DNA from 2 places in the Thioalkalivibrio sp. ALE11 genome. Region 2 is predicted to be linked to the other one. Evidence: predicted binding sites of a transcription regulator. Region 2 holds the regulator's gene; the other holds the start of a gene.
The links. Region 2 encodes sigma-54, which starts transcription at its own class of promoters, with help from an activator protein. Its sites were predicted from a motif close to TGGCANGNTNCNTGCTT; they were not measured.
Positions count from the first base shown of each region.

Region 1: F620_RS0113405 (pilin) is a predicted target of sigma-54. The motif match lies at 2,846-2,862, and genes of this name have one in related genera.

Region 1 covers NZ_KB906190.1:8,012-12,140, forward strand. The annotation lists gene F620_RS0113395 (lipopolysaccharide assembly protein LapB) at 1-197, opposite strand, end outside; gene F620_RS0113400 (lipopolysaccharide assembly protein LapB) at 194-2,212, opposite strand; gene F620_RS0113405 (pilin) at 2,329-2,787, opposite strand; gene F620_RS0113410 (pilin) at 2,901-3,341, opposite strand; gene F620_RS0113415 (TIGR02281 family clan AA aspartic protease) at 3,944-4,129, shown strand, end outside.
Region 2 covers NZ_KB906171.1:58,693-62,821, forward strand. The annotation lists gene lptA (lipopolysaccharide transport periplasmic protein LptA) at 1-38, shown strand, start outside; gene lptB (LPS export ABC transporter ATP-binding protein) at 35-775, shown strand; gene F620_RS0109955 (RNA polymerase factor sigma-54) at 860-2,389, shown strand; gene hpf (ribosome hibernation-promoting factor, HPF/YfiA family) at 2,393-2,731, shown strand; gene F620_RS0109965 (PTS sugar transporter subunit IIA) at 2,736-3,200, shown strand; gene hprK (HPr(Ser) kinase/phosphatase) at 3,203-4,129, shown strand, end outside.

The sequences.
Region 1 (4,129 bases), on a different contig from region 2:
AGCACGTACAGCCAGAACGCCTGCAGGTTGTCGATGGTGCCGTAGAAACCGAGCAGGGCCAGGTTGGTCAGATCATCAAAGATGAAATCGCCGGACAGGCCCGGGCGGTAGATCAGCCAGGCGAGGGCCAGCAGAAGGAGCAGGGCCAGCCTTGCGCGCCATGCCGTATGAGACCGAACGGAGTTCAGCCGCGTCATGGCATGACCTCCCCGTGGGGCCGGAGTTCGCCCGGTTCGATCCCGCCCGGCTCGATCTGGCCCGGCTCCTGCCGGCGTTCATCGAGCTGGGCCTGCAGGGCGCGTCGGGTGCTGCCGTGCCGGTCGTGCCGGTCGGCCTCTGCCGCACGCATCAGGCTCTGTTCTGCCTGGTGCAACATTCCACTGACGATCTGAAAACGCGCCAGCCGCAGCCAGGCCACCTCGTTGCCGGGGCGGTGGGCGGTTTCCTCGAGCAGGAGTTCGTACCCGCGTTCGCGCTCGCCCGCGACGTTGATCAGGAAGTCGGCCAGCGCGGGGCGCAGGCGGCTCCGGTCGGGATGGAGCTCATAGGCCGTTTCCAGCACCCGCTGCAGCCGCTGCGGGTCCAGATCGATGGTGCCGTCGGACTGCGCGCGCGCCAGCGACATCAGCGCACCCACGTCCTGCGTGGTCAGCGGCCCGCGGCGGATGTATTCCTCCATGGCGGTCCACCATTCAGGGTCCACGTTTAGTCCCGGGTGCCGAGCATGTTCGAAGATCAGCCCCTGATAGGGCGTAAGGGTGGCGCCGGGCAGGCGGGCGGCGCGCTGCATCTGTTCAATGGCCAGTCCGTATACCGGCTGGCCCGGTTCGGCGCCTGCCTGAATCAGGATGAGGCCCAGATGGTAGCTGGCCCGTGGGGAGTCTTCCTGCCGGGTTCCTTCGAAGTACGCCAGTTGCACCGGATCGCTCCATTCGCTGGCCCGCAGAAAGGTGAGAAACCCGTAGAGTGCGATCAGGCCGATCACGGCCGCCTTGCGCGCGAACGCAAGCGAGTCGCCCGGGCGGCCCGAGAGGAGCACCCCGAACACCGCCATGATCAGGCCGGCCGAGGCCATGTGATTGCGGTGCTCGTACACCAGCTCCAGGCCGATGATGGTGGACACCAGCAGATGCGGGATGAAGAAGAACAGTATCCCGAAGGTGATGAGCGGGTGACGGCGCCACAGCGCGAAGGCCCCCGCGACCAGCCCGAGCAGGCCCAGCGCTGCCGGCAGGCTGGTCCAGGGATCGTTCCAGCCGCGCGCGAGCGGGAAGGCATCGTGGTACAGGGTGAGCGCACCGGGTGCGGGCGCGACGATGTTGCGCATGTAGAACCACATCGCGTGGGCCTGGGTCCACAGGCGTTCCCACAGGTCGAACGGGCGGTTGGGGAGCTCGGGGTTCACCGGCAGTACCGTGGCCAGGCCGGCCACGCCGGGCAGCACCAGCACCAGGCCGAACAGCCAGTACAGCCCGCGCCGGGTGGCGGTGCCGGCCGCGCCGAAGCCGAACAGCAGCCACTCGGCGAGCAGGGCGAACACCGGTAGCATCACCCCGCTTTCCTTGCTGAGCACAGCCAGGGCCGTACCGAGGCCCAGCCCGCCCAGGACCAGCGCCCAGCCGCTGCGCAGACGCCCGCGTTCAATGCGCCGCCGCCCGAGGATGTAGGCAATGAGGCCGGCCAGCATGAACAGCGTGGCCAGCGCTTCCATGCGCTGGACCACGTACAGCACGCCGGTCAGGTTGATGGGGGCCAGCGCCCAGGCGGCGGCCACGGCCAGGGCGAACATCGGCAACGGAACGACCAGGCTCAGGCCATGCCCGCGCCGTTCGGTCAGGCGGTGCTCGAGCCGGCGCGCGACCAGCAGCGCCAGGGCAAACACGAGCAGCGTGTTGATCAGGTGGATCACCACGTTGGTGATCTTCATCGGGAACGGGTCCAGCCCGAAAAAATAGCGTTCCAGGGCGAAGCTGCCCATGGCGATGGGCCGGTTCAGGCGGCCGGAATCCGCGGAAAACGCCGCGGCGCGCAGCTCGGACCACGACAGGTGATCCATCTCCAGTGCGGTGTTGTCGACGATATTGGGCATGTCGTCGAAGACATAACCCCCGGTACTGCCGGGCGCGTAGACCAGTGCAACAGCCGCCAGCAGGGCGACCAGAAGAATGGTGCTCAGCGTGGTTCCGGATAGGGTGCGGGAGGGTCCGTTCACCGTGGCCTCGTGGCGGATGTCTGGAACTGCGGGGACGGGGTGGAAAAAGAACACCCCGCCGGAGCGGGGTGTTCGGTGCCGGTATCAGCCGATGATCGGCTGAAGGTCAGTCCGGCTTACTGACGGCAGTCGGTCGGCAGGTACTTGGTTTCCAGGCTGCCGGGGCGGCAGTTCCACTGCAGACTGCCGGCGGACGTCGTGGCCGAGAACTCCAGCGTATCCTCGTCGATGGCGGCGTTGGCCTGATTGCCGAAGGTGATCGTGATGATGCCGTCGGCGCTGCTCCCCTCGTTGCCAGACGTGCCAGCATTAACATGGGTCACGTAAGAGCCGGTGATCTCTTCGGAGGGTTCCAGACCGTATGAGGCATTGTCGGAGGCGAACTCGCCGCGCTGGTTTACATATTCGGCCACGGCAGTGCGGGCACCGGCGGCCAGCGACATGCCTTCAGAGACCTGGGCGCGGACGGTGTAGTCCTGGTAGGCCGGCAGGGCGATGGCCGCCAGGATACCGATGATCGCGACGACGATCATGAGTTCGATGAGGGTGAAACCCTTCTGGACTTGCTTGCGCATGGTGTTGCTCCTTGCTTTTGGGAGTTGGTCAGGGTCCTGCTAAACCCTGCCTGAGAGTATGCAATCGTGATGCCAGGTATTGCAATACGCCGGGCAGGGAAATTTGGGCCCGCTTATTCGCCGCGGCATCCCGAGGGCAGCAGGCGGGTAGGGACGTCGCCCTGGCCCACGCACTGCCAGGTCAGCCCGGAACTGGCGGTGGAGGCCGAGAACACCATGTAGCCACCGGCCACGCGGGTATTGGCGTCGTTCCCGATCAGGGCCCGGATGGTGCCGTTATCATGCACCTCAATGGATTCGGTGTAACTCCCCGCATATCCCTGAGGGTCTTCCAGCCCGGCCGATTCGTTGGAGGCGGGGAAGTGGCCCCGTTCGTTGTAGAACTCTTCCACGGCATTCCGCGCCGGACCCACGAGCGAAACGCTTTCCGCGAGCTGTGCCCGCACCTGGTAGTCCGCGTAGGCAAACAGCGCGAGGCTCGCGAGGATGCCGATGATCGCGACCACGATCATGAGTTCGATCAGCGTGAAGCCCTTCTGGATGAGTTGTCGCATGTGGATGCTCCTTTGTTTTTTGTGCGGGCAATCACATTCCGTGCCAACTCATTCACCCCGAGTGTGACGGCGATTGTCAGTCTCGGGTGACGAAATTTGTCACCTCGAGTGACAACCTTGGTCAGTTTGCGGGTATTCCCGAGTGTGCCCATCGGGATTGTCGCCCCGGCTCGTAGTCGCTCTTGTATGCCCCCGCTCCCCCGCCAATAATCCTTCCTCCCCCACGCAGGAGCGCAGTCCCCTGCGCGTGCTGGTGTCCCCGGCGCAATCCACCGTCGACACGAGCAGCGCAGTCCCCTGCGCGTGGGGGTGCTGGACATGCCCGATCGGCCAGAGGGCTGGCCTCCTACGGGCCCGGCACCCTGTGGGAGGCCAGCCCTCTGGCCGATCGGGGTCTGGATGCGCCCCATCGCGCAGGAGCCTGCTTGCAGGCGAACAGCCGGAGCCCGGGCGCATGCACGTCCGGTTCGCGGCCGAGGCCGCTCCAACGGTGCCGCCGCCACCACCGGTCTGTGGGAGCCTGCTCGCAGGCGAAACGCCAAGGTTGTATACAAAGAACAATGATTAAATTCCGGAAAATACGCTACGCCGCCCGCTTCGCCATGCTCGCCGCCGCCCTCGTGCTCCCCGGCGCTGCCGCCGCCGACGTCACCGTCCACGCCGTGTTCGACGGCCGGGCGGTCCTGTCGGTGGACGGCGAGCGGGCCGTGGTGGCCGAGGGCGAGAGCGGTCCCGGCGGGGTTCGGGTGCTGCAGGCGGGCGGCGGGCGTGTGCAGGTGGAGTTCGCG
Region 2 (4,129 bases):
TGCACATCCGCCTGCAGCCACGCGAGGACGATCCATGACCCCCGCGGCCGACGGCCATCTGGTCGCCCGCGAGCTGAGCAAGCGCTATGGCCAGCGTACCGTGCTGGACGCGATGGATGTGGACCTGGTGCCCGGCGAAGTGGTCGGCCTGCTGGGACCCAACGGAGCCGGCAAGACCACCTGCTTCTACAGCCTGGTCGGACTGATCCGGCCCAATACCGGGCGCATCACCCTGGGCGGGCGCGACATCACCCGGGCGCCCATCCACGAACGCGCCCGCGCCGGGCTGGGCTATCTGCCCCAGGAGGCCTCGATCTTTCGCCGCCTGTCGGTCGAGGACAACCTGCAGGCAGTGCTGGAACTGCGCCCGGAACTCGACCGCCACGAGCGCCGCCGCATCGGCGACGCCCTGATCGAGGAATTCCAGCTGGAGACCGTGCGCCACAGCCCCGGGATCGCGCTGTCCGGAGGCGAGCGGCGGCGCGCCGAGATCGCCCGCGCGCTGGCCGGCGATCCGCAGTTCATCTGTCTGGACGAACCGTTTGCCGGGGTCGATCCGATCTCGGTCGGCGAGATCCAGGCAGTCATCCGCCACCTGGCCGAACGCGGCATCGGCGTACTAATCTCGGATCACAACGTACGCGAGACCCTGGGTATCTGCCATCGCGCGTACATCCTCAGCGAGGGGCGCCTGCTGAGCGCGGGCACGCCGGACGAACTGCTGGCCGACGCCCGCGTGCGCGAGGTCTACCTCGGCGAAAACTTCCGCCTGTGACACCGACCGCCGCACCCGGACGGTGCACAAGCCCGCAGCAAGGGATTACTATTCACTTATGGTGACCAACGCCTTTCCCAACTCATGCTGAAGCCCGGGCTGAATCTGCAGCTCGGTCAGACGCTGACCATGACGCCGCAGCTGCAGCAGGCCATCCGGCTGCTGCAGCTGTCGACGCTGGAGCTCCAGGCCGAGATCCAGCAGGCGCTGGAAAGCAATCCCATGCTGGAACAGGCCGAGGATGACGAACTCGGTGCCGACGCGGGGGACACCGCGGACACTGCCAGCGACGCGAACACCGACGACGGCGAGAGCGGCAGCGACGCCGCCCGCACCGGCGAAACGGTGGATGCCGGCGGCTCGGAGGACGTCATCCCCGACGAGCTGGTGACCGACAGCCGCTGGGAAGACATCTACGACGCCAGCGCCAGCCCGCGCGGTCCGGACGACCGCGACCCGCTGGAGAACACCTCGGACGACGACGGCGGCGGGCTGCAGGATCACCTGCTGTGGCAGCTGCATCTGTCGCACCTGACCCCGCGCGACCAGCGCATCGGCGCCGCCCTGATCGACACCATCAACGGCGACGGCTACCTCGAGGGCGACGTCGAGACCCTGGCCGAGACCATCAGCCGGAGTGAAGAACCCCCCGTCGACACCGACGAGGTCGAGGCCGTACGCCACTGGTTGCAGCACTGCGACCCGCTGGGGGTCGGTTCGCTGGATCTGCGCGAGTGCCTGGAGGTCCAGCTGGGTGAGCTGGCGCCGGACGCGCCCTCGCGCGAGGCGGCGCGCGCGCTCCTCGAACACGGCATGGACGCCCTTGCCCGGCGTGACTACAAGGCCCTGCAGCGCCAGAGCGGCGTACGCGATGGCGACGAGCTGGCCGCGGCGCTGGACCTGATCCGCACGCTCAACCCGCGCCCCGGCGCCCAGATCAGCGAGACACCGCCGGAATACGTGGTCCCGGATGTCTACGTGCGTCATACCGACCGGGGCTGGCAGGTCGACCTGAATCCCGAGATCGCCCCGCGCATTCGCATCAACGACCTCTACGCCGGCATGGTCCGCCAGGTCTCCGATGCCCGCGACAGCGCCTTCATGCGCGATCAGCTGCAGGAGGCGCGATGGTTCATCAAGAGCCTGCACAGCCGCAACGACACCCTGCTGCGCGTGGCGCGAGCGATCGTCGAACGCCAGCAGGGGTTCCTGGAACACGGCGAGGTGGCGATGCAGCCGCTGATCCTGCGCGACATCGCCGAAGCCCTGGAGATGCACGAGTCCACGATCTCGCGGGTGACCACGCAGAAATACATGCACACCCCCCGCGGGGTGTTCGAATTCAAGTATTTCTTCTCCAGTCACGTGGGCACCAGCGACGGCGGGGAATGCTCCGCGACCGCGATTCGTGCCATGATCCGCGAACTCATCGAAGAGGAAACGCCGGGCAAACCGCTCAGCGATTCCCGCCTCGCCCAGATCCTGGCGGATCGGGGCATCAACGTGGCCCGGCGTACCGTGGCCAAATACCGGGAGGGCATGAACCTGCCATCCTCCAGCGAACGCCGCCAGATGGCCGCCATGCCGACCGGAAGCAAACCGAAAGGAGCCTGACCCATGCAGATCAATCTCACCGGACACCACGTCGACATCACCGACGCCCTGCGCGACTACGTCAACGAGAAATTCCAGAAGCTGGAACGCCACTTCGACAAGGTGATCGACGTGCACGTGGTGCTGAACCACGAGAAGACGCAGAAGCTGCACAACAAGGCGGAAGCGAATCTGCAGGTCAGCGGCAACCACATCCACGCCGAGGCCAGCCACGATGACATGTACGCCGCCATCGACGGCCTGATCGACAAGGTCGACCGCCAGCTGATCAAGCACAAGGAGAAGGTCAAGGATCATCATCGCGCCGAGGGCGCCCAGCGCAACCGCGAACAACCCGAGTAAGCCGATGAATCCGGCCGAGCTCATCACCCCGGAGCGCATCGGACTGGAAACCGACTGCTCCAGCAAGAAACGAGCGCTGGAAACCCTCGCCGATCTGCTGGTGGACGGGGCCGCGGACGGACTGGCGGCCAGTGCCGCGTTCGAAGCCATGTCGGCCCGCGAAAAACTGGGCTCCACCGGGCTCGGCCATGGCGTGGCGATCCCGCACGGCCGTCTCGCCGAGCTGGATACGCCCCGCATCGCGGTCCTGCGTCTGGATCAGGGCGTGGATTTCGAAGCCATGGACCACGAACCGGTGGACATCCTGATCGCCCTGCTGGTGCCGGAAGAGGCCACCAGCGAACACCTGGACCTGCTGGCCCAGCTCGCGCGCGGGCTGTCGCAGCCGGACACCCTCGCCGGCATCCGGCGCGCCGCGGACAGCGCGGGGGTCCAGCAGGCCCTCACCCGGGCCCTGGGAGATACCTGACCATGGCCGACCGGGCGGAAGCGGCAGCCGACGGCACCGCGAGCAACATCACCATCGCCGCGCTCACGCGGGCGATGGGGAGCCGTCTGGATCTGCGCTACGTCCACGGAGAGGAAGCCGCGGGCGACCGCGAACTCCTGGGATTCGGCGATGGCGACCTGCCGCTGGCCGGCCACCTGAACCTGATCCGCCCCAACCGCATCCAGGTCATCGGCGACTACGAGGCCCGCTACATCGCCGGCCTGTCCGACGAGCAGCGTGACCACCTGGTGCTGGAAATGGCCCGCACGGGCACCACCATGGTGATCTTCGCCGAGGACACCTGCCCGTTCCCGCGCATGCCGCACACAGGTGACGACCCGCTGCCGGTGATCCTGTGCACGCGCACCTCATCGCACGAAGTCATCGCGCTGCTGCGCTATTTCCTGCAGCAGCGCCTCGCCCATTTCGAGGTGCGCCACGGGGTGTTCATGGAGATCCTCGGGATCGGCGTGCTGATCTCGGGGGCTTCCAGCGTCGGCAAGAGCGAGGTCGCACTCGAGCTGATCTCGCGTGGCCACCGGCTGATCGCCGATGATGCCCCCGAGTTCGCGCGCATTGCCCCGGATATCGTGCGCGGACACTGCCCCGCCCTGCTCCAGGACCTGCTCGAGGTGCGCGGCCTGGGCGTGCTCAACATCCGCGCGATGTACGGCGACTCGGCGATCAAGGGCGGCAAGTATCTGCGCCTGATCATCGATCTGCGCGATCACAACGAGCCCTCGCCGGTGCCGGACGACCGCCTGAACGGGCGCCGCGGCGAGAGCGAGATCCTCGGCCTGCGCATCCCGCTGATCAGCCTGCCGGTGGCGCCGGGGCGCAACATCGCGGTCATGATCGAGGCCGCGGTCCGCAATCACCTGCTGCACATGCAGGGCTACATCGCCGGG